3 regions of the Paenibacillus sp. FSL L8-0502 genome follow, and region 2 is predicted to be linked to each of the others. Evidence: riboswitches for the same ligand, from Rfam matches in the RefSeq annotation. Region 2 holds a riboswitch; each other region holds the start of a gene.
What was found. A riboswitch is a leader RNA that binds a small molecule or an ion and turns the genes downstream of it on or off. The one in region 2 is predicted to bind cyclic di-AMP.
Positions count from the first base shown of each region.

Region 1 (2,203 bases), 2.7 Mb from region 2:
CGCGTCAATCCTCTCATAAAAGCCGCAGCAACCGCAAAACCGGAAGCAGCCGAAGTGAACATCATCATCGTGACGAACGCCATCTGTGTCAGATACGTAAGCGCGCTTTCTCCGCTATAATGTTGGAGATTCGTATTCGTCATAAAGCTGATTACCGTATTAAAAGCTAGTGATGCTTCCATATTACTGTTTCCAGCCGGATTACCGGGAAGCATTCCCTGTAAACGCAACAGCAAGTAGCTGATTGCCACAAGCACGGCGTTCGTAGCAATGAAACTCATAACATACGTAGTCCAACGCATGCTCTCCACTTTCTTCAAGCCTACTACCTTATAAATCAGCTTTTCTGTTCTGCCAAAAATCCGATCCGTCCGATTCGGTTCATTCGAGAATACATGATACATATATGTCCCCATTGGCTTTACCAAGAGCAGCAATATAACGATCACAATTCCAATTTGAAGCAGCTCCATCCTCTATTCCTCCTTCAAAATGCTCCTGCGTTTGGAACAACAGACCCGATTCAGACCATCTATGAAGTGCACACGTTTGCGAAAACCTGCTACCAATGATGCTTTAATGCTCAGATCTGTTGTTCCCGCCCGCTCTATCCCTACAAGTGACTAGAACTTTTCAGGGTTCAGGAGTGCGTAGATTAAATACATAAACACAATAGCCGTAAGCCCGAGTATAACGATCATCCTCTTCGTCCTCCTTTAGAGGTCTGCGCATCACACCAGCGTACAAACAGCAGTATCACTCCATAACTCACAGCCATGACGAGCAGCATGTATATATCCATCATGTTTATACCCTCCGTATCGATCCTCAGATCGTCATTCTTATTCCATCATAAAATCATAAAACAACTATGTCATAAGTGCTTATCCGTTCAGCAGAAAACCCACCTCTCCGTTCAATGTGTAGATCACATGGTCCGCTCCCAATCCCCGATAAATTCCTTGTGGATTACAGCCGTGTGTAATAACATAGATCGATTCCGATGTTAGTGGTCGACATATTTGCAGGAAACGGCAAGTCAGATTCAAGCTGTTCTCGAACAAATACACACTACCAATTTCTTTTTTTGGAAAATTCCATTTTCCCGCTTGCATGGTATTGATGCGGACAATGTGCTCCACACCCATTTTTTTGAGCTGTCGTTCCTCCTGGGCGCTATTCGTGAGAACTGCAAACGCCAATTTTTTGAAAATAAGCAATTTCACAAAACTTCTGCCCGCTTCATTCGGTGCAGTGACAATAATTAACCGACCTTCCATCAGTAGCTCCTCTCCCGGTATAAAAAGACAACAAAAAGAAGCCGAAGGAAAAAGGCTTTCCTCCGGCTTCTGACATATCCATGATAAAATAAACCATGGCTGCACACGGCGGTTTGTTGCCTCTCCCTGTACGCTTACGAGGTTAGCTGTCGGATTCGGACGTGAGAGTCGCCCTATTTCTGGCACTTGACCGGAAAATTCACCCCATGAGACACACGGCTTCCGAAGCCGTACAGTCTCGATTGGTTCCCCCGTTTTTGCAACTGCAAAATTCAGCGCTATAGACATTTCGTTGTTGCTTCATTCAAGTTAATTTGAAATTACGTCTTGAATCATACACCCGCGCATGGAAGACTGTAAAGCTCAACTGCAGGGTTATAAATCGGGCTTTAGAGCATAGAAGATTAATAATAACGCTTACAATGCAACTATGCTTCTCACATCTCCTTTAATCTCTGTTTTTCATCCCTTTTTGAAAATGACAAGCATGTCAATATTGGCGTAGGGTAAAGCGTTATTGGCCTTTTTTTGTAAAAAGAGAAGAAAATACGCTATATGTACCAGCTAAACACCGATTGAACCCGCTTTTATAAGAAGAAACACCTTAATTCGCTCCATTTGCGGTGCGATTTACTGTTTTGAGCAAAATACGATTTTACAGCGCCTGAAGGCTTTATACAGCTTTTCCAGGCTTGCAACCCTTCTTTAAATTGTCTAAAATTTAATTGCTGAATATTGAATGAGGAGAGATGCTATGACCGTTTATGAATATGATGCGCAAACCCTGCAAGGGAAACAAATTCCGTTATCCACATTTGAAGGGAACGTTCTGCTTATCGTGAACACTGCCAGCAAATGTGGGTTAACCCCCCAATACAAAGCGCTACAAGAGCTATATGACCAGTATCATGAACAGGGGCTCG
Region 1 covers NZ_CP151958.1:1,493,580-1,495,782, reverse strand. The annotation lists gene kdpA (potassium-transporting ATPase subunit KdpA) at 1-473, opposite strand, end outside; gene NSQ57_RS06705 (hypothetical protein) at 885-1,280, opposite strand; cyclic di-AMP (ydaO/yuaA leader) riboswitch at 1,396-1,568, opposite strand; gene NSQ57_RS06700 (glutathione peroxidase) at 2,035-2,203, shown strand, end outside.
Region 1: it holds a riboswitch for cyclic di-AMP, as region 2 does, so the genes downstream of both, NSQ57_RS06705 (hypothetical protein) here and NSQ57_RS19815 (TrkH family potassium uptake protein) in region 2, are expected to answer to the same signal.

Region 2 (2,203 bases):
ACCGTACCAAACGCAGATACCGTCTCGAACAAGATCATCAGAAAATGATGATCTTCGGTTGCCGACAAAATCATCGTCACCCCGATCACGAACAGCAACCCCAGCAGTGTAATGGTCAAAGCCTTGTAAATTCGTCCCTGCGCAAGTCGGTACTTGAACAGTACAATATCTTCCCGCCCCCGCAGCATCGAAATCACCGCTCCAATGAGCAGGGCGAATGTTGTGGTCTTAATCCCGCCTCCAGTAGAGCCAGGAGAAGCCCCGATAAACATGAGTATGATGATAAAAAACTGCGTAGCCTGCCGCAAGCCTGCAATGTCCAAGGTATTGGCACCTGCGGTACGGGGAGTAACGGACTGGAATAAAGATCCCAATAGCTTACCACCCCAATCAAGCGAGCCGAGAGTCTTCGGATTCGTAAACTCAAATACAAAAATCACGAGCGTGCCGACTACAATCATAGCGCCCGTCATGCTGAGTACCACCTTGGTATGCAAGGACAGTCTCTTGCGCTTGCGATATTCTGCCAGGTCTGACATCACTACAAAACCAATGCCGCCTAAAATAATCAAAAACATGGCTGTAAAATTAACAATCGGATCATATACATAACCTGTCAAGCTGCGAAATTCACCGAATAAATCAAAACCAGCATTGTTAAACATGGAGATGGCATGCCAGATTCCAAAATAAATCGCCCTGCCTACGGGCATATCAAAGGACCAGCGAACCGAGAATATCGTAGCGCATACGCCTTCAATAACCAGTGAGTACAGTAATACCTTACGGATTAACCCGACAATTCCCTCTACAGAAGTCTGATTCATCGCTTCCTGCAAAATGAGACGCTCCCGCAGGGAAATCCGACGCTTGAACACCAGTGCAATCAAGGTAGCCATGGTCATAAAGCCTAGGCCGCCGATCTGAATGAGCGCCACGATAACAACTTGACCAAAGGTTGTAAAAAAGGTCCCCGTATCCTTTACGACAAGCCCTGTAACACAGGTCGCGGAAGCGGCAGTAAACAAAGCGTCTATAAACGCAAGTGGCTTTCCTGTTGTATTGGAGATCGGCAGCATTAACAATAAACTACCTATTAGAATGATAATGGCAAAGCCCGCAACGAATATCTGCGGTGGAGAAAGCCGGAGCCAGCTTGCATTGGGATTCATCTATTCATCACTTCTCTCCTAATCCTTAAAACTATAAAAACAGTGATTTAATACGGTGTAAGCTCGCTACGCGTTCCATTTGATCTTCCGATCGTCGTTGCCCCTGAATTTTTTGATTTTTCCAAACCTTAGTTAACTATAATTAGCATTCCCTGAATACAGGAAGAATGCATGTCAAGCACTACTCGGCCCCCTATGCTATTGGCGGGCAGTAGCGAAGGGGGCAGAATTGTTCTGAAGAAGCGAAGCGTTTGCCTTTATCTCCGGATTTTAACCATTAAAGGGGATATACAATCAAAAAATCCGGGGATAACAGCAATCGGAAGAATAATCTGCACCCGCAGCGGTCTATCTAACCAATCCAAACACTTTTATACGCACAAAAAAAGACACCGGAAAACCGAGTGCCTGACTTGGTTCCTGCTCATAGCCTACGAGGTTAGCTGACGGATTCGGGCAGCACAGTATGCCCTATTTACACTTCCGATCCACCAGTGATCGGCTGTAAAATTCACCCCAGTAACATGGTTCCCCCGTTTTCCCATAGAAATTCGGCTCAACTGTATATCATTACCTATGTATTTTATAGGCATTGCCTCAAGATTATAATCCTTCTATATCCAGATCACAAAACCGATTTCGTCGAAAAAACGTGAAATTGGCTTTATTTTGCGAATGGGCATCGTTTAATCGCAGCTTATCTTATTTTATTGGAACTTTAAAGTGCTTTCACTCTATTTTCATGAATATCGCTGGTCTGTTGGCGGGAACCTGTGCAGTATGATATCTTTAATGGATGTTCTTATTTACAGATTAAGGAGGAAACTTATGAATCCTATCGGGAAACCGGTCGTGCTCACGGCCAACTTCAAAAAATTAGGCTTGCTGGGCGGGATTGGCCTGATTTGCTTTTTTATCTTTCAATTGCTTATTCCCTCGCTTAGCAATCCAAGTCCAGAATCAGTAATGAATGCAAAGGTCATCAGCAAACAAGAAGCGGTTATACACGCATTGGACTTCGCCCGCTCCGA
Region 2 covers NZ_CP151958.1:4,541,669-4,543,871, forward strand. The annotation lists gene NSQ57_RS19815 (TrkH family potassium uptake protein) at 1-1,172, opposite strand, end outside; cyclic di-AMP (ydaO/yuaA leader) riboswitch at 1,586-1,739, opposite strand; gene NSQ57_RS19820 (type II CAAX endopeptidase family protein) at 2,001-2,203, shown strand, end outside.

Region 3 (2,203 bases), 1.4 Mb from region 2:
ACGCAGGTTAGAAAACAGTCAGGTAAGGAAGCGGAAAAAATTGCATTAGAACTCCTGCGTACCGTGGGGCTCGAGGATAAGAAGAATACCTATCCGAACCAGCTATCCGGTGGTCAGAAGCAACGTATTGCGATTGCGCGTGCTTTGGCCATGCAGCCGCACGTAATGCTGTTCGATGAGCCGACTTCTGCATTGGACCCTGAAATGGTTGGAGAGGTTCTGGATGTAATGAAGAAGCTCGCCGAAGGCGGTATGACAATGGTAATTGTAACGCATGAAATGGGCTTTGCCCGCGAGGTAGGCGATCGAATTATCTTTATGGATAACGGTCAAATTGTGGAGCAGGGTGCACCAGACCAGGTATTTGGCACTCCAAGCCATGATCGCACTCGTGATTTTCTTGCCAAAGTATTGTAAGAAAGTGCTGGTCTAATCATAAAAGAGCTCTCCGTTGACGGAGGGCTTTTCTTATTTTGTCACCATTTCCCCATACTTTCGTAACAAATATCGATTTCTTAATGACAAAATTGTAACGAGTGTAGTATGATGTTCAGGGTTCCCAACATTTTCATGCGGATAAGGTTACAAAATTGTGATATTATGCAGTAAGCCAAAACTTACCGGGACAGCATGCGGTTAGACAAGCGCTGAAATGCTGGCCCAAACTATGGGAAGTGCGGGGGACGTAACAACGGCAGCCATTCCGATACGTCATAAGACGATGAGGAATATGCCTAGGGGTGAATTGCACAAGCATAGGGCTTCTCCTGAGTCCGAATCCGACAGCTAACTTCGCAGGCATAAAAGAGGAGGTACATATCTTTGAAACATTTAAAACATATTGGTAAAACGATGAAAATTGCGGTGCTTGCCGCAGCTATTGCAGGGTTGGCACAGACAGCTGGAATAGCGGATGCTGCCTCGCTTCACACTGCCAAAGAGGGCGATACCTTCTTTTTGCTTGCTCAACGTTATGGAGTATCGGTAGACGAGCTAACAAAGGCTAACCCAAACATTGCCTCCAGCAATATATATGCAGGTCTGCAAATTAAGGTGCCTGGCGAAAAAAGTGTAAAGGCAGCTTCGGAATCGAAGCCGCAGCTTCTTACGGAGAAAGCAGCAGCGAATGAGGCGCCAACGATTGAAGCTTGGGGTAAAACATTCAACTATAGCAAAATAGTTGACGTTAAGGCTTCAGCGTATTCTGCCGCAGCCGATGAGAATGGTAAATGGGGCGCAGTGGACTACTACGGCAATCCGCTTAAACTAGGTACAATTGCGGTAGATCCTAACGTCATTCCGATGGGCACGAAAGTACTGGTTACAGGCTACTCCCATCCAGGTTTGCCGGATCATTCTTTTGTAGCTGTCGCTCGCGATCAGGGCAGCGCCATTACAGGAAAGCGGATTGATATCTTTATTCCAGGCAACAAATCATTTGTGAACGACTTTGGATTTCAAAATGTGAAGCTGTACGTTATTGATAAATAGCATTGTACGTATATACAGTTTAATTAAACATAATATATATTATGTAAACATAACGCCTATATCCGTATATATCTAGGTCGGACTCTTATCAGGTCCTATCCGTAAAAAGGCTGTCTTGACGAGCAGAATACTTCTGCTGGTAAGACAGCCTTTTTACGTTGCTTTAGCTTGGACCTCAATTATAAACATACTGTTATTTTCGTTCCGATGTGTGGAGTAGCCGGGGGACTGTCACAAATTTGTAGCCCTTAGCTTTTAGAGAGTGAATTAGACCCGGCAAAGCTTGGATAGTGCCTTGCAAGTTGGAACTTTGACCTCCACCAGCGTGCATTAAAATAATAGAGCCAGGCCCTGTAGCTGGAATCACATTTCGCTGAATTTGTGTTTTACTTAGTCCCTTCCAGTCGAGAGAGTCTACATTCCAGTTGACAATCATGTAGCCATGACGACGTGCCCACTTTATTTGAGGCTCTGTAATTTCACCGTAGGGTGGACGAATCAACTTGGGGCGAAAACCTGCGCTGGCTTGTAAAATACGTTCTGTTTTTGTAATCTGGTTGCGAAAGCGTTCTGGTGTAGCCTTCCTAAAATCCGGATGAGTATAGGAATGATTTCCTATAGCATGGCCTTCACGGATAATACGACGTATAATCCCCGGATGCTTTTCCGCACGGTGACCGACGATGAAAAAGGTGGCTTTGATGCCGTTGGC
Region 3 covers NZ_CP151958.1:3,138,268-3,140,470, reverse strand. The annotation lists gene NSQ57_RS13330 (amino acid ABC transporter ATP-binding protein) at 1-417, shown strand, start outside; cyclic di-AMP (ydaO/yuaA leader) riboswitch at 648-816, shown strand; gene NSQ57_RS13325 (3D domain-containing protein) at 823-1,491, shown strand; gene NSQ57_RS13320 (polysaccharide deacetylase family protein) at 1,685-2,203, opposite strand, start outside.
Region 3: it holds a riboswitch for cyclic di-AMP, as region 2 does, so the genes downstream of both, NSQ57_RS13325 (3D domain-containing protein) here and NSQ57_RS19815 (TrkH family potassium uptake protein) in region 2, are expected to answer to the same signal.